Regions from separate parts of the Micromonospora sp. WMMD558 genome, predicted to be linked through region 1. Evidence: riboswitches for the same ligand, from Rfam matches in the RefSeq annotation. Region 1 holds a riboswitch; each other region holds the start of a gene.
What was found. A riboswitch is a leader RNA that binds a small molecule or an ion and turns the genes downstream of it on or off. The one in region 1 is predicted to bind cobalamin.
Positions count from the first base shown of each region.

Region 2: it holds a riboswitch for cobalamin, as region 1 does, so the genes downstream of both, ACN26Y_RS18830 (ribonucleoside-diphosphate reductase subunit alpha) here and ACN26Y_RS27635 (ABC transporter substrate-binding protein) in region 1, are expected to answer to the same signal.
Region 3: it holds a riboswitch for cobalamin, as region 1 does, so the genes downstream of both, cobN (cobaltochelatase subunit CobN) here and ACN26Y_RS27635 (ABC transporter substrate-binding protein) in region 1, are expected to answer to the same signal.
Region 4: it holds a riboswitch for cobalamin, as region 1 does, so the genes downstream of both, ACN26Y_RS19365 (CbtB domain-containing protein) here and ACN26Y_RS27635 (ABC transporter substrate-binding protein) in region 1, are expected to answer to the same signal.

Region 1 is NZ_CP186061.1:5,828,407-5,833,845, reverse strand. Features, by position in the region: gene metE (5-methyltetrahydropteroyltriglutamate--homocysteine S-methyltransferase) at 1-893, opposite strand, end outside; cobalamin riboswitch at 1,010-1,222, opposite strand; gene ACN26Y_RS27640 (hypothetical protein) at 1,318-1,614, shown strand; cobalamin riboswitch at 1,749-1,931, shown strand; gene ACN26Y_RS27635 (ABC transporter substrate-binding protein) at 1,961-2,968, shown strand; gene ACN26Y_RS27630 (iron chelate uptake ABC transporter family permease subunit) at 2,974-4,074, shown strand; gene ACN26Y_RS27625 (ABC transporter ATP-binding protein) at 4,074-4,841, shown strand; gene ACN26Y_RS27620 ((2Fe-2S) ferredoxin domain-containing protein) at 4,838-5,439, shown strand, end outside.
Region 2 is NZ_CP186061.1:3,923,840-3,929,278, forward strand. Features, by position in the region: gene ACN26Y_RS18825 (ribonucleotide-diphosphate reductase subunit beta) at 1-921, opposite strand, end outside; gene ACN26Y_RS18830 (ribonucleoside-diphosphate reductase subunit alpha) at 957-3,350, opposite strand; cobalamin riboswitch at 3,471-3,689, opposite strand; gene ACN26Y_RS18835 (OsmC family protein) at 3,807-4,250, shown strand; gene ACN26Y_RS18840 (cellulase family glycosylhydrolase) at 4,517-5,439, shown strand, end outside.
Region 3 is NZ_CP186061.1:4,306,339-4,311,777, forward strand. Features, by position in the region: gene ACN26Y_RS20535 (MFS transporter) at 27-1,244, shown strand; gene ACN26Y_RS20540 (hypothetical protein) at 1,337-2,050, opposite strand; gene ACN26Y_RS20545 (hypothetical protein) at 2,159-2,500, shown strand; gene ACN26Y_RS20550 (MBL fold metallo-hydrolase) at 2,528-3,265, opposite strand; cobalamin riboswitch at 3,356-3,485, shown strand; partial or broken gene cobN (cobaltochelatase subunit CobN) at 3,841-5,439, shown strand, end outside.
Region 4 is NZ_CP186061.1:4,052,071-4,057,509, reverse strand. Features, by position in the region: gene ACN26Y_RS19380 (alanine racemase) at 1-276, shown strand, start outside; gene ACN26Y_RS19375 ((2Fe-2S)-binding protein) at 303-1,061, opposite strand; gene ACN26Y_RS19370 (CbtA family protein) at 1,128-1,877, opposite strand; gene ACN26Y_RS19365 (CbtB domain-containing protein) at 1,895-2,113, opposite strand; cobalamin riboswitch at 2,146-2,305, opposite strand; gene ACN26Y_RS19360 (YqjF family protein) at 2,409-3,146, opposite strand; gene ACN26Y_RS19355 (bile acid:sodium symporter family protein) at 3,236-4,132, opposite strand; gene ACN26Y_RS19350 (DUF899 domain-containing protein) at 4,286-5,020, opposite strand; gene ACN26Y_RS19345 (amino acid permease) at 5,121-5,439, opposite strand, start outside.

The DNA.
Region 1 (5,439 bases):
ATGTTGCGGCCGTCGACGAGACCGGCGACGATCGTCTTGCCGTGCAGCGGACCCGCACCGGCGAGCCGCTGCAGGTTGCCGGGCCCGGCGACCAGGTCCAGACCGACCGCTTCGACAGGTGTGTCGAGCAGGGCCGGCAGGGCGTCCCCCAGATCACCGAAGTAGGTGGCGACGAAGATCGCCGGCCGTTGTTCCACCGCGCACAGCCGGGTGTAGGCCTCCCGCAGCGCCTCGATCTTGGCGGCGCTCCGGTCGGCGACGTAGCCGGGTTCGTCCAGCTGCACCCACTGCACACCGGCGGCGGCGAGGGAACGCAGAAGATCGGCGTACACGTCGACCAGATCGGTCAACCGGTCGAACGGTTCGCCGCCCGGCTCGGTCGGCTTGGCCAGCAGGAGGAAGGTGGCCGGCCCGACCAGCACCGGGCGGGTCAGGACACCCAGGTCGCGCGCCTCCCGGTACTCGTTCAACGCCTTGGCGGGATTCGCGGCGAAGACCGTCTCGGGGCCGACCTCCGGGACCAGGTAGTGGTAGTTCGTGTCGAACCACTTGGTGAGCTCCAGCGCTGGCTCGGTGTCGGCGCCGCGGGCCATGGCGAAGTAGGTGTCCAGGTCGGACAGGCCGAGCCGGGCGAACCGGTGCGGGATCGCCCCGACGGCGACGGCGGTGTCGAGCAGGTGGTCGTAGTAGGAGAACGTGTTGGACGGGATCGCGTCCAGGCGCGCGTCACGCAGCGTACGCCAAACCTCCACCCGCAGTGCGGCAGCGGTCTTCGCCAAATCCTCGGCGTCGATTCTGCCCGCCCAGTAGGCCTCGACGGCCTTCTTCAGCTCACGGTTGCCGCCAATACGCGGGTAACCGAGCACGGTGCTCTGACCGAATGCGGTACTCATGGGATCCTTCCCTCGAAGTGCCCGAGGCCGTGCGGGAGGGCAGGGAGGGAAGGGGTACGGCGACGTACCGGCTTCCGCCCCGGCCGTCCCGAGAGACCGTCGGCGGCACACGCCGGGTGGCGTGCGCGGTGCGGGCAGGTCTTCGGACTCGCGGGCGTGACCGGTACGGTCGCCTACTGGCCGTCGCTTCCCAGACCTCGCGGTCCAGTGCTTGATGACGGCGGTCGTTCCCACTCACCGCTGCGGGGCAGTCCCGGGCTCGCACCGGGTTCCCTCTTACGACGCCGTGCGCATTGTGGACACGGCGAACCAGCACCGTTGTCTATCGTATGGGGCGATGAGCGATTGTGGCCGGCGCGTCCGTCCTGCGGGACGGCGCGCCGTCGCGGCAGCGGGATGTCCGCGCGCGACGAGAAGGTGACGGATGGGCCAGAAGATCGACAGGGTCGCGGTGGTGGTGGACGGCGCCGACTGGGTGGCGGTACGGCCGGAGGACTTCGACCGCTTGGACGCCTCCCGCCGCCAGGTCGGCGCCCGCGCCGCCCGGGCGACCCGGCTGGAGCACGAGTTGCGGGAGGCGCGGGCCCGTCTGGCGCGGATCGAGGAGATCCTCGCCGACGCGAGCCCGGCCGACTGCGTCTGTGAGCGTCTCACCGCAGTGCTGGCCGACGATCCGGCCGCCCACCGCCGACCACTGGTCAGAAGCCGTCGTCGACGGTGACGCCTACCGCCCGTGGCCTTCCTGCCGACGCACGACGCACGGGATGAGGCCCTGATCGGCCTGCGTCCGCGGGACGTCTCCACCCGACGATCGGAGATGGCGTTCGTCACCGTGACGAGGCGACGGCCGACAGGCTAGGGTGACGCTGCCGTGGTGTTCGGGAAGCCGGTGCGATGCCGGCGCGGCCCTCGCCACTGTGATCGGGAAGTCCGCGGCCCTCGTCGCTTGCGAGGTCACTGGGCGCCACGCGCCTGGGAAGGCCGGCCACGGACGTACCTCCCGTCAGCCAGGAGACCGGCCACGGCACAGCGATGACCCGTCCACGAGGTGCTGGAAGGCGGTCCCGATGCGCGTGCGCGCGATGCGGCCCACCCTGTCCCGGCGCGTTGCCGCGCCACTGTCCATCCTGCTCGTCCTGCTCGGCGGTTGCGCCACGGACGACACGCCCACGGCCGGGGCGTCGGCCGCGCCGGTCACGGTGACCAACTGCGGCACCCCGGTCGCCGTCGCCGCGCCGCCGAAGCGGGCGGTCACCCTCAACCAGCCCGCCACCGAGATCATGCTGGCGCTCGGTCTGGGCGACCGGTTGGCGGGCACGGCGTACCTGGACGACGCGATCCTGCCCGAGCACGCCGCCACGTACGCCTCGATTCCGGTGCTGTCGGAGAAGTACCCGTCGAAGGAGGCGCTGCTCGACGCGGAGCCGGACTTCGTCTACGCCTCGTTCCACAGTGCCTTCGGAGACGAGGGCGTCGGCGACCGCGCCGCGCTCGCGGGACTCGGCATCGGTACCTACCTGTCCCCGGCGGGCTGTCCGAAGCAGCACCGACCGGCCACGCTGACCGTCGACGACGTCTTCGCCGAGATCCGGGACGTCGCCGCCGTCTTCGGCGTGCCGGAGCGGGCCGAGAAGCTCATCGCCGACCAACGGGCCCGGATCACCGCGGCCGCCGCCCGGCTCGACGGCGCGGGCCAGGTGTCCGTGCTGTGGTGGGACGCCGGCACGGACGCGCCGAGCGTGGGTGCCTGCTGCGGCAGCCCCAACATGATCATGTCAGCGGCGGGGGTGCGCAACACCTTCGGTGACCTCGCCGGAAGCTGGGCCGACACCAGCTGGGAGACGGCCATCGAGCGGAACCCCGATGTGATCGTGCTGGTCGACGCGAGCTGGGACGCCGCCGCCGCGAAGAAGGCGTTCCTGACCCAGCACCCCACGCTGAAGAACCTGCCCGCGGTGGCCGGACAGCGGTTCGTCGTCATCCCGTTCTCGTCGACCTCGGCCGGCGTGCGCGTGGTGCAGGGGATCGAGACGCTCGCCGAGGGAGTGGTACAGCTTCCCGGAGCGGACCGCTGAGCCCCATGGCGGCGCGCACCGCCGAGACCGGCCACCCCGTCGGAACCGGCCGGGATGCCGGGCCGGCAGCAGCCGCCGCTGCCGTCCGGTACCGGTTCGGCACCGGGACGCTGCTGGTCCTGCTGCTCGCGGGCCTGGTGGGGTCGATCGGTGCCGCCGTCACCGTCGGGCCGGCCGACATCTCGGTGTCGACGGTGTGGGCGGTGGTGGCCGACCGCCTGGGTATCGTCGACGCCGACGTCCCGCTGCTGCGCGAGCACATCGTCTGGCGGCTACGCCTACCGCGGGTGCTCGGCGCCGCCGCGGTCGGGGCAGGACTGGCCGCGGCCGGCGCGGTGATGCAGACCGTCACCCGCAATCCCCTGGCTGATCCGTACCTGCTCGGGGTCTCCTCCGGGGCGTCCCTCGGCGCGGTGGCGGTCCTCGTCGTCGGCCTCGGCGGCGGGGTCGCCGCCCTCACCGGGGGCGCGTTCGCCGGTGCGCTCGCGGCGTTCGCCGTCGTGGTCGCGGTGTCCGGCCGGCGGGCCGCGCTCGCCCCGACCAGGGTGGTGCTGGCCGGGGTGGCCGTCGCACAGCTCTGCGCGGCCGCCACCTCGTTCGTGGTCACGTGGGTCGCCGACCCGCACGCCACCCAGAGCCTCACGTTCTGGCTCTCCGGCTCGCTGGCCCGCGTCGACTGGACCGCCGTGGCGTGGGCCGTACCGGTCCTGGCCGTCGTGCTCGTCCTGCTGGCGGCCCACGCCCGCGCGCTCAACGCCTTCGCCTTCGGCGAGGACGCCGCGGCGACCCTCGGCGTCGCGGTCACCCGGGTGCGCTGGCTGCTGCTCGTCGCCACCGCGCTGCTGACCGCGGCGCTGGTCGCCGTCAGCGGCGCGGTCGGCTTCGTCGGGTTGATCCTGCCGCACGCCGTGCGGTTCCTCACCGGCGCCGACCACCGGCGGCTCCTGCCGGCCGTCGTCCTCGCCGGCGCGATCTTCCTGGTCTGGGTGGACACCGCCGCGCGGACCCTGTTCGAACCCCGGGAACTGCCGGTGGGCGTGCTGACCGCGCTGCTCGGCGTACCCGCCTTCGTGGTGCTCCTGCGCGGACGGGAGGTACGCGGCTGATGCTCAGCGTCACCGGCGTCTCCTGGGCGGTCGTCGCCCGACGGATCCTCCACGACGTCACCTGCGCGGTTCCGGCGGGCAGCCTCGTCGGGCTGCTCGGCCCCAACGGCTGCGGCAAGACGACCCTGCTGCGCGTCGCCGCCCGCCTCGCCACACCCCACGCCGGGCAGGTGACGATCGACGGCGACGACGTCGCCACCCTGCCCCGGACCACCCTCGCTCGCCGGGCCGCGCTGCTCGCCCAGCACGCCGACACCGACCTCGACCTGACCGTCATCGAGGTCGTGCTGCTGGGCCGTACCCCGCACCGCCGCTCCCGGTGGTCCGACAGCGCCGCCGACCGCGCCGCCGCCGCCGACGCGCTGGCCCGCGTCGACCTCGACGGGTACGCCGACCGCCGGTGGCACACCCTCTCCGGTGGGGAACGGCAGCGGGCGCAGCTGGCTCGCGCCCTGGCCCAACAACCACGCCTGCTGCTGCTCGACGAACCTACGAACCACCTCGACATCGGCCACCAACTGCACCTGCTGCACCTCGTCCGTCGCGCCGGCATCACCACCCTCGCCGCGCTGCACGACCTCAACCTCGCCGCCATGTTCTGCGACACCGTGGTCGTCCTGGCCGCCGGGCGGGTCGTCGCCGCCGGTCCGCCCGCCGAGGTCCTCACCCCGCACCTGCTCGCCGACGTGTACGGCGTCCACGCCGACGTCGCGCCGCACCCGACCACCGGGCGGCCCGTGATCACCTACCACCCGCCCGCGTCATGACCCGCCACGTCCTGCTGGTCGCCCGCGCCGTCACCCACACCGCGGGCCACGACACCGTGCACCGCCTCGCCGCCGACCTCCGCCCGGCGCTCGGCGCCCCCGTGTCGGCGTGCTTCCTCGACGGAGCCAGGCCGTCACTGCACGACGCGCTCGACGCCGCCGTCACCGATGGCGCCAGCGACATCGTCCTGGTGCCGACACACCTGCCGCCCGACCGATATCTCGACACGTGGATCCGCCGTGCCCACGCCCACTGGACGGCCGGGCACGATCAGCCGCCGCCGGTGTCGGTCACCGCGCCCCTGGCCCTGCAGCCCGCGCTGGTCACCGCGGTCGCCGAGGCGATCGCCGGCCCGCACCAGCCGCTGACGGGAACGCCCGGCCCCTTCCGCAGCGCCGCCTGGTCGACCGTGCCCCGGCACCGCCACCACGTCCTGGTCTGCCGCGGGCCCCGCTGCACCGCCTACGGCGCCAACGAGGTCGCCGACGCCCTCACCCGCCGACTCGACGCGTACGACCTGGGCGACGACGACGTGCTGGTCACCGCGACCGGCTGCCTCTTTCCCTGCGATCTCGGCCCTCTCGTCGTCGTGCACCC
Region 2 (5,439 bases), 1.9 Mb from region 1:
CGACAGTTCCTGTACGTCCTGCAGTTCCATGAACGCGAAGGGGTTCGTCGAGCCGTAGAGCGGTGCAATGCCGAGCTGGGCGAGCCGGCGGTCGGCGACGTGCTGCAGGTACAGCCGCATGTCGCCCAGGGAGAGCCCGGAGACGCCCTGTTCGAGCAGGTCCTCGGCGAACTGGACCTCGCACTCGACCGCCTCGGCCAGCATCTCCCGGACCCGCTGGACCAACTCGTCGTCGAACAAGTCCGGCTCCTCACGCCGTACGGTGTCCACCACGTCGAAGGCGAACGCCATGTGCATCGACTCGTCGCGGAACACCCAGTTGGTGCCGGAGGCGAGGCCGTTGAGCAGGCCCCGGGAGCGCAGGTAGTAGACGTACGCGAACGCGCCGTAGAAGAATAGGCCCTCGATGCACGCGGCGAAGCAGATCAGGTTGAGCAGGAACGCCCTGCGGTCCTCGCGGCTCTTCAGCTCGCGGAGCTCGAAGACGGAGTCGATCCAGCGGAAGCAGAACTCGGCCTTGCGTCGGATGGACGGGATGTTCTCGATCGCGGCGAACGCCGCGAAGCGTTCCTTCTCGTCGGGGACGTACGTGTCGAGCAGGTTCAGGTAGAACTGGACGTGCACGGCTTCCTCGAACAGCTGCCGGGACAGGTAGAGCCGGCCCTCGGGGGAGTTGACGTGCTGGTAGAGGTTGAGCACGAGATTGTTGGCGACGATCGTGTCGCCGGTGGCGAAGAACGCGACCAGGCGGGACACCAGGTGCTGCTCGGCGGGGGAGAGCCGGGCCAGATCGGCGAGGTCGGAGTGCAGGTCGACCTCCTCGACGGTCCAGGTGTTCCTGATCGCGTCCTTGAACCGGTCGAAGAAGTGCGGGTAGCGCATCGGGCGCAGGGTCAGATCCATGCCGGGGTCGAGCAGCATGTGCCGGGTGTCGGTACGGGGTTCGGACGTCGTGGTCACTGGCAGGCCTCGCAGCTCTCGGGGTTCTCCAGGGAGCAGGCCAGCGCCTCGGCGTCGGCGGCGACGACCGGAGGCGCGACCGCCGTGGGCGCGACGGCGACGGTGGCCTGCTGGATCCGCGTCGCGGGACGCGAACGCAGGTAGTAGGTGGTCTTCAGCCCGGACTTCCAGGCGTACAGGTACATCGACGACAGCTTGCCGATGGTCGGCGCCCCCATGAACAGGTTCAGCGACTGCGACTGGTCGACGTACGGTGCGCGGGCGGCGGCGAGGTCGATGAGTGCCCGCTGGGGGAGTTCCCAGGCGGTGCGGAACAGTTTCCGCACGTCGGTGGGCAGATCGGTGATCCCCTGCACCGATCCCTCGGCGCGCTTGATCTGGTCGCGGATCTCCGGCGTCCACCGTCCCCGCGCCTTCAGCTCGCGGACCAGGTACGTGTTGACCTGGAGGAACTCACCGGACATGGTCTCGCGTTTGAACAGGTTGGACACCTGCGGCTCGATGCACTCGTAGCAGCCGGCGATCGAGGCGATCGTGGCGGTCGGCGCGATCGCGACCAGCAGCGAGTTGCGCAGGCCGTGCGCGGCGATCGCCGAACGCAGCGCCGCCCACCGCTCGGTCTGGGCGGGTTCGACACCCCACAGGTCAGGGTGCAGCTCACCGCGGGCGGCGCGGGTCTCGGCGTACGCGGGATGCGGGCCGAACCGCTCCGCCAGGCCGGCCGACGTCTCCAGGGCGGTCAGGAAGATCTCCTCCTGCACCCGGGTGGACAGCTCCTTCGCCTCGGCCGAGTCGAACGGCAGGCGCAGGGTGAACAACGCGTCCTGCAGGCCCATCAGGCCGAGCCCGACTGGCCGCCAGCGCGGGTTCGATGCCGCGGCCTGGTCGGCCGGGTAGTAGTTGATGTCGATCACCCGGTCGAGGAAGACCACCGCGGTGCGTACGGTCGAGCGCAGCTTCTCCCAGTCGACCCCGTCCCCGGTGACGTGCGCGCCGAGGTTGACCGAGCCGAGGTTGCACACCGCGGTCTCGGTGTCGCTGTTCACCTCGAGGATCTCGGTGCACAGGTTGGACAGGTGGATGGTGTTGCCCGGTACGCCGGTCTGGTTGGACAGCCGGTTCGACGGGTCCTTGAACGTCATCCACCCGTTGCCGGTCTGCGCCAGCGTCCGCATCATCCGCCCGTACAGGTCTCGGGCCTTGACCGTCCGGACCGCCTTCTTCTCGGCGATCCGGTAGGCGGCGTCGAACTCCTCGCCATACAGGTCGGGCAGCTCCGGCGCGTCGGAGGGGTCGATCAGCGACCAGTCGCCGTCCGCCTCCACCCGGCGCATAAACTCGTCCGGGATCCAGTTGGCGAGGTTCAGGTTGTGCGTACGCCGGGACTCCTCCCCGGTGTTGTCCCGCAGCTCCAGGAACTCCTCGATGTCCGGGTGCCACGGCTCCAGGTAGACGCAGGCCGCCCCCTTGCGACGGCCGCCCTGGTTGACCGCCGCGACGCCGGCGTCGAGGGTCTTGAGGAACGGCACGATGCCGTTCGACCTGCCGTTCGTGCCGCGGATCAGCGCGCCCCGGCCGCGTACCCGCGACCAGGCGATGCCGATGCCGCCGGAGAACTTCGACAGCTTCGCCACCTGGTGGTACCGCTCGTAGATCGAGTCCAGCTCGTCCCGTGGCGAGTCGACCAGGAAGCAGGACGACATCTGCGTGTGCCGGGTGCCCGAGTTGAACAACGTGGGTGAACTCGGCAGGTACGCCAGCGACGACATCAGCCGGTAGAAGCGGATCGCCTCGCCCGGCGTCCCGGACAGCCCGCAGGCCACCCGTAGCAGCCAGTACTGCGGCGTCTCCACCACCAGCCGCGACTCGGGGTGGCGCAACAGGTAGCGGTCGGCGACGGTGCGCAGCCCGAAATACTCGAACCGCAGGTCACCGACAGGGTCCACGGCGTCGTCGAGCTTGCGGGCGTTGCGGGCCACGAACGCGGCGGTGTCGTCACCGATCAGGCCCAGCCCGTGGGCGTACCGGATGGACTGGCTGAAGCTCGCCACACCCTGCCCGCGGACCTCCTTGTCCACGTACGCGGCCAGCAACCGCGCCGCCAGTTTCGAGTACTGCGGCTCCTCGCCGATCAGTTCCGCCGCCGTCTGGATCGACAACTTGTCCAGCTCCGCGGTCGTCGCCCCGTCGTAGAGACCACTGATCGTCTTCGTGGCGACCCGCATCGGGTCCACCTCGTCCAGGTCGGCCACCCACCGCTCGACCGCCTTGACGATCTTGTTGACGTCCACCGGCTCGGCGTCGCCGTTGCGTTTGCGGACCTGCATCACCTGCCGGCGCGGCTCCGGTGCGCCCGCGCCGGACGCGAGCCTCTCCTGTACGACCGTCATGACCTCTCCTCGCGCTGTCTCCGATGGCCCTCGGACGCGGGAGAACGCCAGCGGACCCGACGGACGGCAGGCCCGGCTGCTGGCGTCGGTCGTCCCGCGCGACCTCCGACCGCCGCGCGCACAGGCGCACGGCGCGCTGGCAGGTCTTCGGACTCGCGGGCCTGACCGGGGTCGCCGGTCGCCTACTGGCCGTCGCTTCCCAGGCCCGATCAGGCCCAGTGCTCGATGACGGCGGTCGTTCCCACTCACCGCTGCGGGGCAGTCCCGGACTCGCACCGGGTTCCCTCTTGCCTCGACCGCCCCTGCGGGAACGGCCGAACCAGCTGCGGGGAACACCATATATGCCGACACCGTCGAGCAAGCAACACTAGATGTCGCGTCGGCGTGTCAGCTTCGTCTCACCCGATCATCCACCTCTCCCGGCGGCCACCGGCCCGGTTGGGTAGCGTCCCGGTCATGAGTGAGGACACCTTCCGCTCCGTCGAGATCGAGCGCACCAGCGTCGGGCAGTACGTCGCGCGGAACGTCCGCGGCGGATCGCTGCCGATGGGCGCGGGTGAGGACGCCAGCTTCACACCGGTGGAGCTGCTTCTGGCGGCCATCGGCGGTTGCACCGCGATCGACGTGGACCACATCACCAGCCGCCGCGCCGAGCCGACCCGGTTCACCGTCAAGGTCAGCGGCGACAAGGTCCGGGACGAGACCGGAGGGAACCGGATGCGGAACCTCACGGTCGAGTTCACCGTGGAATTCCCGATGGACGAAGACGGCGACAAGGCGCGTGCGGCGCTGCCCCGGTCGCTGCAGCAGTCGCACGACCGGCTCTGCACCGTCTCCCGTACCGTCGAACTCGGCACCCCCGTGTCGACCGTCGACGCTTCCGGCCGAGCCGGGAACTGACGCTACGGCCGCCCGGGATATCGCGGCTCGTCGTTGCTCCCCGGGACGCCGGCCGGTGACACGGTGGGGGAGCGGCTCTCCGCGTTCCTTACCGCAGTTGCGCGTGGCCCTGCTGGCGCTCGCCCGCCATCACGGACCGCCGGTGGGCCTCGACCGCCCGTTGCCAGAACATTTAAGTATGTTTATAGTTCGATTGCGATGCGCCGCGGCGCCGTCCCGATGCCGGCCGCGCGAGCCGTTCGGGCGACGTCTCCACCGGAGGACCTGTGAAGCTGAACGTCAGGAATCTCGTCCTGGCGGGCGTCGTCGCGGTCATGGCGGCGGTCCCCGTGGCCGTCGGCGCCACCGCGGCCGCGGCGGCCACGCCGACCGCGACCTTCGTCAAGACCTCCGACTGGGGATCTGGTTGGGAGGGCCGGTACACCATCACCAACCGGGGCGGCAGCACCCTCGACTCCTGGCGCGTCGAGTTCGACCTGCCGGCGGGTACCAGCGTGGGCTCGTACTGGGACGCGTTGATGACCCGGGACGGGCAGCACTACAGCTTCACCAACCGGTCCTGGAACGGCACGCTCACTCCCGGCACTTCGGTGACGTTCGGCCTTCTCGGCAACGGGTCCGGCAGCCCCACCGGTTGCCGGCTCAACGGCCAGCCGTGTGACGCGACCCCACCGCCGACGACGAGCCCACCCCCGCCTCCACCGACCACCGCGCCTCCCGCCAGCACGCCGGTGGCGGCGAACGGACAGCTCCAGGTCTGCGGACGGCAACTGTGCAACCGGAACGGCAAGCCGATCCAACTGCGGGGGATGAGCACGCACGGCCTCCAGTGGTACGCCAACTGCGTCACTCCCGCCTCCCTCGACGTCCTCGCGCAGGAGTGGCGGGCGGACGTCCTGCGGATCTCGATGTACGTCCAGGAGGGCGGCTACGAGACCGATCCGCGCCGCTTCACCGACCTGGTCCATCACTACATCGAGCTGGCCACCGCCCGCGGCCTCTACGCGATCGTCGACTGGCACATGCTCACCCCCGGGGATCCGAACCACAACCTGTCCCGGGCCCGTACCTTCTTCGCCGAGATCGCCGACCGCCACCGCGACAAGACGAACGTCCTCTACGAGATCGCCAACGAGCCGAACGGCGTCAGCTGGAGCGCCGTCAAGAGCTACGCCGACCAGGTCGTCCC
Region 3 (5,439 bases), 1.5 Mb from region 1:
GCTCCCACAGGAGAGGATCATCGCTCGTGAGTAGCGTCACCGCCCCGGCCGGCCCGACCGTCACCCCCCGCCAGGTGCGGGCCGCCCGCACCGGTGTCGCGGTGGTCTTCGCCCTCAACGGCCTCGCCGTCGCCTCCTGGTTCGCCCGGGTGCCGGCGGTCCGTGAGGGGCTCGACCTGACCGCCGGTCGCCTCGGGCTGCTGCTGCTCGCCATGTCGGCGGGGGCGATCCTGGCGATGCCCACGTCCGGTCTGGTCGCCCAGCGCCTCGGCACCGCCCGGACGGTGGTGCTGGCGACCCTGCTCGTCGCGCTCGGCCTGGCGGTCGCCGGCGTCAGCGCCGGGACGGTCGGCTCGCTGGGCGGCGTGGCGATCGGCCTGTTCGCCCTCGGCTACGGCTCCGGCACCTGCGACGTGGCGATGAACATCGAGGGCGCGGCGGTCGAGCGGCGACTCGCCCGCACGATCATGCCCCGGTTCCACGCCGCGTGGAGCCTCGGCTCGGTGGCCGGGGCCGGGCTCGGCGCCGGAGCCGCCCGGCTCGGCGTTCCCGTGTCCGTCCACCTCGCCCTGACGGCGGTGGTGGTGCTGGCCGGCACGGTGCTCGGGGCCCGGGCCTTCCTGCCGGCCGCCGAGACGGCGCCGGCCGCCGACACCACCTCGCCGGCGACGCGCCGCCGCGCGCTGCTCGCCGCCTGGCGCGAGCCCCGGACCCTGCTCATCGGACTGTTCGTGCTGGTCATGGCGTTCGCCGAGGGCAGCGCCAACGACTGGGTCGCGGTCGCCTTCGTCGACGGGTACGACCTCAGCGAGGCGGCCGGCGCCGCCGTGTTCGGGGTGTTCGTCGTGGGCATGACGCTCGGCCGTACCCTCGGCACCCTCGCCCTCGACCGGTGGGGCCGGGTACGCGTGCTGACCGCGACGATCCTGCTCGCCGTGCTCGGCGCGGGCATCGCGGTGCTCGGCGGCTCCGGGCCGGTGGCCGTCGTGGGCGTGGCGCTCTGGGGGCTCGGCGCGTCGCTCGGCTTCCCGGTGGGGATGAGCGCGGCGGCCGACGAGGAGGACCGCGCCCCCGCCCGGGTGAGCGTGGTCGCCGTGATCGGCTACACCGCCTTCCTCGCCGGCCCGCCGCTGCTGGGCCTGCTCGGCGACCGGGTCGGTACGCTGCGCGCCCTGCTCGTCGTGCCGATCCTGCTGCTGCCGACCCTCGCGCTGGTGCCGGTGACCCGCCGACCCGCCGACTGACGGCCGACGAGCCCGGTCCGGCCGCGGAGACCGACGTCCGTCGCGGTGAGCGCCGGGCCCGGTCGTGCGGCCGGACCCGGCCCGGGCCGGCGTCAGTCGCGCAGCCAGACCCGCAGTGGGCCCGCCGGGCGGAAGCCGACCGATCGCGCGACGGCCAGGTCGTCGCCCGACTCGTAGCCGACCAGTGCGGCGCTGCCCGGCAGGCCCGCCCAGACCTCCTCCGGCGGGACGGCGCGGGCGAAGACGTTGGAGACGCCCACCGCCCGTCCACCGTGGTGCAGGACCGCGCCGCCGGCGACCACGCCCGCGTCGACGCGGGCCAGGACGGTGACCCGCGGGTCACCGAGCAGGGCGGGGCGGAACAGCGGCCCGCCGCCGTGCGCCTCCGCCCACCCGGCCAATCCCCCGGGTGTGGTGACCCGGGTCAGCGGCGAGCCCGGCCGTGCCGCGGGAACCCGCGGAGCGGAGGCGGCGCCGGCCGTCGGCGCGGCGGGCGGGCGGTGGACGGCGGCGGCCGGTCGGTGGATCCAGTGCGCGTCGAACAGGACCCGGAAGCCGAACCGGGCGAGGTCGAGATCGGCGAAGCTGTCCTTGACCGACGCGCCCGGGCCGGCGTCGATGCGGCCGAGCAGCGTCGCGGCGTCGACCCCGGGGCGGAGGGTGACCGCGTCCGGGTACCAGGTCGGCGAGCGGCGCGGCACCGACCAGGCGTCCGCGTCGGTCACCCCGGTCAGGCCGTGGGTGCGGCACACCAGGTCGCACCAGGCGGCGTTGTCCCGTGCCGCGTCCATGGTCGCTTCGCGCATCCGCGCGAGCCTAGCCCAGGCCCTAGCCCAGGGGGCTCACACCGGGCTCGCAGGAGACTGCCAGAAAACCGTGCTGAACTGGAGGTTCGCCGAGGGAGGGAGCCGCACATGGGCTGGTTCAGCCGGCGGTCGCGTACCCGGGGGTCCGAGGGACCGGCGACGAAGCTCGACCGGGAGGCCACCCGCGAGGATCTGGCGGCGCTGGAGGCGTTCGTGGCCAGCCGGACCGGGGTGGAGTTCTACCTGGAACCGGAGACGACCGCGACGAACACGACGGTGGTGGCGATCGCCCACGACGGTGAGTGGATCCGTCGCCGGACCGGGTCGCCCCGGGTGGCGGCGGCCCTCGCGAACCGGCTCGCCCTGCCGTTGTACGAGGCCGCGAAGACCGGGTACCCGGAGCGCATGCGGGCCTGGAACCGGGCCCACCCGGAGCGCCGTGCCCGCTAGGGCCTGTCCTGCCGGCCCCGCCGGCGCTCACCCCGCGACGGCGGCGCGCGCTTCGTCGAGGGTCATCGTCGGGCTGTGGCTGGAGACGTACCAGCCGACGTCGTCGGTGAGCAGGCGGCGGACCAGGGCCAGGTCCGGCCCGTCGTCGGGCGAGCGCAGGTGCAGCGGCGGCGGGTACCAGCTGTCGCCGAGGAGCAGCACGCCCGAGGCCGGGTCGACCACCACGGTCGAGTCGGGGGCGTGGTGGCCGCCGACGTGCCGGACCAGGACGCCGGTGGGCAGGTCCAGCCCGTCGGTGAACGTCCGCGTGGGCGGCCGGACCGCGAAGTCGTCCCAGCAGTCCACGGCGAGCGCCCGGGCCCGGAAGCTCGGCCCGAGCCGCGGGTTGGCGCGGACCTGCTCCCGCAGGTAGCGGGTGCTCCACGGGCGGGCCGCCTCGGCGCGCAGCAGGTCGGCGCCGGTGACGTGGCCGACGATCTCCACGCCGGGCCAGGCGCAGGCGCCCCACACGTGGTCCCAGTGGTGGTGGGTGTAGACCAGCCAGCGTGGCTCCGGGAGCCCGGCGGCCCGCAGCGCCACCTGGATCTCGGCGGCGTGCGCCGGGCTCTGGCCCGCGTCGACCAGCACGCTGCCGCGCTCGTCCGCGACCAGTGCGACGGAGGGCCGGACCCAGGCCGGATCCGGGTCGAAAGGGGTCGCCCACACCCGACCGGCGACGTGATGGAACTCGATGGCGGGGCTCGCCGCCCCGTCGGTGTCCGCCATCACACCGATCCTAGCTGGACCGTCGGGCACGTGTGGGCCGCGTTGACCGGCCGTCGGAGGTGTGGCAGCATTCGCGGCCGGACGGCAGTGAAGGAAGCCGGTGCGATTCCGGCGCGGTCCCGCCACTGTCACCGGGGAGCGATCCCCCCTCGCGAGTCACGGCCGCGCGTGCGCGGTTGGAAGGCCGGGGGTGAGCGTCGATCCGGGAGCCAGGATACTTCGGCCGTCGGTGCACCCCAGGGCGTGGACACCCGAGGAGGACCCGATGACGCGCAGCGTCCCCGCCATCGACGACGATCGTCGTATCCGTTCCGCGCGTGCCGACGCGCCCGCCGCCGCCCCGCCCGGACGCCCAGCCGCTCCGCACGCGTCGCCCCGACCGGCCCGGCCGGTCGCTTCGCCCTGACCGGCCGGGCCGGTCGGCGCCGACCACGCGCCTGACGAGCCCGCTCGCCGCCGGCCCCGGCGCACCGTCGCGCCGCGCGCCGGCCCACCGCATCCGCTGACCGAGCAGCCATCCCTCGCCCCCAGCCCGACCGGCCTCACCCCGGGGGGCGGGCGTCACTCTCCGGAGCCCCCTCGTGCCCATCCTGCTGCTGTCCACCGCCGACACCGACCTGCTCGCCGCCCGCGCGAGCGGCGCCGACTACCGCCTGGCCAACCCGGCCCGGGTCGCGGCCGACGCCGTACCGGCGCTGGTCGACGGCGCCGACCTGGCCGTCGTACGCCTGCTCGGCGGCCGGGCGGCGTGGCCGGACGGCCTGGCCGCGGTGCTCGCCTCCGGCGTGCCGACGGTCGTGCTGGGCGGCGAGAGCGTGCCGGACGCGGACCTGATGGCGGTCTCCACGGTGCCGTCCGGAGTGGCCACCGAGGCCCTGTCCTACCTGGTGGAAGGCGGTCCGGAGAACCTGGCGCAGCTGGCCCGGTTCCTGTCCGACACGGTGCTGCTCACCGGCGAGGGCTTCGCCCCGCCCGCGCCCACACCGGCGTACGGGATCCACGGCGACCGGCCGGCCCACCCGGACCGGCCGACCATCGGGATCGTCTTCTACCGGGCGCACGCCCTGGCCGGCAACACCGCGTTCGTCGACACCCTCGCCGACGCCGTCGAGGCGGCCGGCGGCAACGCCCTGCCGATCTTCTGCGGCTCGCTGCGCGGGCTGACCGCCGGCGCCGGACCGCTGGGACTGTTCGCCCGCTGCGACGCGCTGCTGGTCACGGTCCTCGCCGCCGGTGGCGCGGTCGCCGCCGACGCCTCCGGCGGCGGCGACGAGGACGCCTGGGACGTGGGCGCGCTCGCCGCCCTCGACGTACCGGTGATCCAGGCGCTCTGCCTCACCAGCACCCGCGCGCAGTGGGCCGGCAGCGACGCCGGACTGTCCCCGCTGGACGCGGCCATGCAGGTGGCCATCCCCGAGTTCGACGGGCGGATCGTCACCGTGCCGTTCTCGTTCAAACGGATCGACGCCGACGGGCTGTCGGTGTACGAGCCGGACCCGGAGCGGGCCGCCCGGGTCGCCGGCATCGCCGTGCGGCACGCCCGGCTGCGGCACGTGCCGAACGCCGACAAGCGGCTCGCGGTGGTGCTCAGCTCGTACCCGACGAAGCACTCGCGGGTCGGCAACGCCGTCGGCCTGGACACCCCGGCCAGCGCGGTGCGGTTGCTCACCGCCCTCGCCGACGCCGGATACCACCTGGGCGACGCGCCGGTCCCCGACGACGGGGACACGCTCATCCACGCCCTCATCGCCGCGGGCGGCCACGACGTGGAGTGGCTCACCCCGGAGCAGCTCGCCGCCGCGTCGGCGCGGGTGCCGGGGGAGACGTACCGGCGCTGGTTCGCGGAGGTGCCGGCGGAGCTGCGGGAGGCGATGCGGGAGCACTGGGGTGAGCCGCCCGGTGAGCTGTACACCGACGGCGGCGACATCGTGCTCGCCGGGCTGCGCTTCGGCAACGTGGCGCTGCTGATCCAGCCGCCCCGCGGCTTCGGCGAGAACCCGGTCGCCATCTACCACGACCCGGACCTGCCGCCGAGCCACCACTACCTGGCCGCGTACCGCTGGCTGTCGGCGCCGGTCGCGGACGGCGGCTTCGGCGCCGACGCCGTGGTGCACCTGGGCAAGCACGGCACCCTGGAATGGCTGCCCGGCAAGGGCCTCGGGCTGGCCGCCGAC
Region 4 (5,439 bases), 1.8 Mb from region 1:
TTCACGGTGCACCGTCGGCGGGACGCCGACGGTGCCCGCACCGACGGCGGGCCGGTCACCGTGGTCGGGCAGCTCTGCACCCCCAGGGACGTCCTGTCCCGGTCGACCACGGCGGGGCCGATCGGTGTGGGGGACGTGCTGGTCTTCGCCATGGCCGGGGCGTACGCCTGGAACATCAGCCACCGGGACTTCCTGCTGCACGAGCCGCCGGAGTTCCGGACCGGCGACCCGCACCGGGTGGCCGCCGAGTGGGCCGCCCGACCGTCCCGGTCCTGACCGGGCCGCCGGTGAGCCTCAGCGGCTCACGCCGGCGGCTTCGCCGGCCCGGCCAGTACCGACCGCCAGTGCCGCCACCGCTGAGCCGGGGACGTCAACACGCAGTCACCGCACGTTCCGCCGCCCGGAATGCGGTAGTAGAGGCAGCAGTTTCGCCGCACCAGGAACCACCGGACCCGGTTCGGATCCGGCCGGACCAGGGTGCCGGTGCCGGCAAGCGGCGGCAGCTCCAGCGCCCCCGCCAGGACCGCGCCGGCCCGCTCGGCGTGCGCCGGCGCGGCATCGGCGAGCACCCCGGCAGCGCCCGCCAGGGCGGAGGCGACGTTGCCCCACAGGACCTGCGGTGACAGTCGGAACCGGGCTCGGAATGCGTCCAGCAGCAGCCGCACCGGGCCCTGCGCCGCGGTCTCGACCAGCGCCGCCGAGACCGAACGATCGTCCAGGTCACCGGTGGGCAGCACGTCGAGCGGGCCGTGCGCGAGCGGCCAGGGCCCGGCTGTGGGTGGACGCCACCAGAGGTCTTCCGAGCCCGCGAGCGGCAGGGCACCACCCACGACAGCCGCCCCGAGCGGCGGGGACACCAGCCGCGCCGCCAGGCCCAGGAAGGTGACCGACGCGACGACGCGCACCGGTACGGCGTCCGCCGGCAGATCGCACCGCGTACGCAGCGTGGTGGCCGCCGCGTCCACCCGCTCGGCGAGGACGTCGCCGTCGAGCAGCTCGGTCAGTGGCCGCCAGCCCGCCCGGTCGGACCACGGGGACCAGGCGAAGAAGGGGCCCAGCACGGAGGCCGCCGCCAGCGCCTGCCGGGCGTCGCGTGGTTCGGACGGCGGTCGCGGCGGCGCTGCCACCTACCGGCCGGCGGCCACGGGCACCGGCTGCCGCGACAGGCGTGCGCCCCGCTCGGCCATCAGGCCGAAGACCAGACCGAGCGTCGTCCACACGACGAGTTGGGTGCCCAGCGACGCCAGCCGGAAGTTCCAGAGCAGGATCGGCGAGAAGCCTTCCGGGACCTCCTCGATCGAGGGCAGCAGCGCCAGCGCGAGCCCGACGACCAGGACGAACGCGCCGGCTCCGACGAGGCCCGCGTTCCAGGTGCCGAGCCGGGCGACCTGCGCTCGGCCGAGGTATCCGCCGAGCGCCACCCCGGCGAGCGCGATCACCATCATCAGGAAGAACAGCGAGGTGCGTCGACCGATGGTGTCGGGGTCGCCGGTCGCCGGCGGGTTGGCCGGGTACTTGAGCCACGGCACCAGCGCGACCACCACGAACCCGGTGAGCGCGACCAGCACCGCGGTCGCCCGCGGGCCGAACCGACCGATCCGCCCGTAGGCGGCGGCGAACACCATCGCGAAGATCCCGCCGAGGGCGACGGCGTAGATGAGCGACGCGGTGAGCAGGCCGACGGTGCTCTGCACCGTCCGGCTGATGCCCTCCGGCTCGCCGGCCACGGCCGGCTCCGGTGCGGCGTTGGCCTCCTCGAATGCGATCGCCTGGTCGATCGGACCTTCACCGACGAAGTAGGCGAACACGAATGCCAGGAGTCCGGCGGCGAGGCCGGCGAGCATGCCGCGGACGAGCAGGGCGCGGGGTGACAGCATGGTTTCGGACCCGCCCGTCAGTGGCAGGGGAAGCCGAGCAGGTGACGGCCGTCGTGCACGAACTCGTGCACGTTCGCACCGCTGACCACCTGGAAGACACCCTGCTCGGTGCCGACGAAGTAGAGCAGCACGAGGGCCAGCACCGTGCCGAAGAGCAGCCACGGCTGCAGCTCACGCCACGGAATGGCGACGGGCGGGGTGACCGGGCGGGGCAGGGCGGAAGACGGGCTGGACACGGGCAACCTCCTCGGGATCACGCGTCCCACAACGGGTTCCAGTGACGGTGGCGGGTCTGACTTCCGCGTCACCCCTTGCCTACCGGGTGGACGCGGTCACAGTGGCGCGACCGTGCCGGAATTGCACCGGCTTCCGCACACATCGTCGCCCCGGACGCTACGGTCGGCGACGCCACAATGTCAACTGTGGCCTCGCCGACCGCCGAGGGCCCGACCCCACTCCCCCGCCGAGCTGGCCGCTCTCCTCGCCCACGCGGAGCCGACGGCCGGCGCCGACCCGGCGGGGCCGTGACGGTCAGCTCCGCAGGCCGACCGGTGGGCCGAACCGGACCGGGACACCCGGCGAGTAGAGCACGCTGACCGGATGCGCCGTCGGCGGCGGAAGCCCGGCGGCGGTGACCAGCTCGTCGTCCAGATGCAGCAGCTCGGCCCGGTGCAACGGCCAGCGGGGGTGCCAGTTCGGCAGGTGCAGGGTGCGGCCCCACGCCCGGGTGTGCAGACCCCACCGGGCGGTGACGAAGTGCTCCAGCGGGGTCGGGTCGACGACCCGCTCGCCCACCCGGACCGCCATCCGGCTCGTCGTGCCGGCCGGACCGGGCCAGCGGCGCCGGAGCCGGTACGTGAGACGGTCACCATCGCGGTCCAGGCGCATCGCCGACCAGAGGTACGGCAGCCGCAGTGTCGCCCGGGCGACCAGCACCGGAACCAACCGGGACGCGTCGAGCGAGCGGAACACCACGGCACGCCGGCCGGTGTCGTCGACCGAGTACAGCCGCACGTTGGTCTCCCAGAAGGTGCCGAAGTACGGCACCCCCGGCCCTCGGCCCAGGCCCAGCCCCACCATGCGGAAGCCGATCAGACCGACGTAGGTCGAACCGTCCATCATGTCCGGTCGGGTGCCGGGCGGCAGCAGGGGCGCCACCAGATCCGGTGCGACCGCCCAGTGCAGGAAGGTGAGATCGTCCCAGCGCTGCCGCAGGATCGCTCGCGGAAACGCCTGCTCGGGCGCGCAGTCGACCGGCTCGATGTGCACACGTCCATCCTGCCCTGGGTGGGCGCCGCCGGGACGTACCGTGCCGGCCGGCTCCACCGCGAGGCGGCGGGACCGGTTGCCGGCTGCGGTCACGCCGCCGTGGTTCGTTGCCGGTGGGTGGCGTCGGCGTGGGGACGGCGGGCGGCGACGAATCCGAAGACGGCGGCGGTGAAGAACATCACGGTGCCGTAGATGGCCGGCGGCATGGCGATGTCGTTGTTGCCGAGCAGGGCCGGGCTCAGCGCGATCGTGATGGCCAGGGTCGCGTTGTGGATGCCGATCTCGAACGAGGACGCGACGGCTTCCCGGTGCCCGACGCCGGACAGGCGCGGCGCCGCGTACCCGATGGCCAGGCTGACCAGGTTGAACAGCAGGGCGACGAGGCCGACGGCGCCGACGGCGGCGGCGAGCTCGTCCTTGATGCCGATCACCGCGCCGGTGAGCACCACGACGAGGACCACGATGGAGAGAATCTTCACGGGGCGCTGCATGCGCGCGGCGAAGTCGGGACGGTGCCGGCGGACGGCCATCCCGATCGAGATCGGGATGAGGACCAGCGCGAACACCTGGAAGACCTTGTCGAACTGGAGGCCGATCGAGCTGTCCGAGCCGATGAACGCGGCCACGGACAGGTTGACGATCAGGGGCAGGGTGAACAGCGCGAGCACCGAGTTGACGGCGGTCAGGGTGACGTTGAGCGCGACGTTGCCCTTGAACAGGTGACTGTAGAGGCTGGCCGTGCTGCCGCCGGGCGAGGCGGCGAGCAGCATCATCCCGACCGCCAGCTCCGCGCGCAGGCCGGCGGCGACCACCAGGCCCAGGCAGATGACCGGCAGGACCAGCATCTGGCAGACCAGGGAGACGAGGACGGCCCGGGGGTAGGTCACGACGCGACGGAAGTCGTCCACGGTGAGGGTGAGCCCGAGACCGAGCATGACGATGCCCAGGGCGACGGGGAACAGCACGATCGACAAGCCGGTACTCATGGCGGTGGCCTCCTGATCGCGGTAGGCGAACGACCCCCGGATCGTCACACCGGGGCGGCGCGACCGTCATCTCGTGATGTGCGCACTCCGCGACGCCCGCCCGGGCCGGCGGCCCCGGCCCGGCCGGTTGGCCGGGCCGGGGCCGGCGTGCCGTCAGTGGCAGTGCCCGGCGTTCGCGGTGACCCCCTCGTACCGGTCGTGGTGGGGGAACTCGTTGACGTACCGCTGCCGGCCCAGCGGCGTCAGGTCCAGGTAGTGGTAGGTGGTGAGCACCGCGTCGAGACCGCGGCCGTACGTCGAGTAGGTGTGCAGGACCCGGTCGTCCGCGTCGGCGACGAAGACGCTCAGCCCGTGCGCCTCGCCGTGCAGGTGGTGCGCCAGCCCCTCCCGCTCCAGGGTCGCGCGGTCCTTGTAGTTGTACGCCACCGGCGCCACCGCCTCGTCGAGGGTGACGTGGAAGTCGTAGTTGAAGTCGCTGCCGTGGGACGAGTACCAGGGGAAGGTCCAGCCCATGCGGTCCTTGAACGGAGCGATGGACGACAGCGGCGCGCGGGAGACGGCGACGAACGTGGTGTCACCGGCGTGCAGGTGCGCGAGGTGGCCCAGGTTGTCGACCAGGAACGAGCAGCTCGTGCACCCCTCGCTCCAGCTCGGGTCGAACATGAAGTGGTAGACGACGAGCTGCCGTCGTCCCTCGAACATGTCGCGGAGCCGTACCGGCCCGTCCGGTCCCGCGAACCGGTAGTCCTTCTCGACGACGACGGCCGGCATCCGGCGACGCAGCGCGGTCACCTCGTCCCGCAGCCGGGTGAGGTGCTTCTCCCGGTCGAGCAGCTCCGTGCGGACGGCCAGCCACTCCTCCTGCGACACGACCTTCAGATCATCCATGTGCGGCACACCCTTCCGATCCAGGGAGAGTCACCATCACAGCACGGTCGGTGAAGGTCCGGGAATGCGCGGTCGTGCGGTGTCGATGGCCGCGGCCGGCCTACCGCGGCGGGGGTGACGCGGAGCCGAACCCCGTGTCGAGGTCCGGCCGGCCGGGCATCGGCGGGCCGTCCTGCGCACCGCGGGCGAGCCGGCTGTTGCGGCGGCTGTACAGGAAGTAGACGAACAGTCCCAGGACCATCCAGGCGACGAAGCGCAGCCAGGTCTCCACGGTGAGGAACAGCATCAGCACGACGCAGGCGACGATCGCGAGGACCGGTATCACCGGCCCCCAGGGCACGCGGAAGCCGCGCGGCAGGTCCGGGCGGGTACGGCGCAGCAGGATGACCGCCGCGGCGACGAGAACGAACGCGAACAGG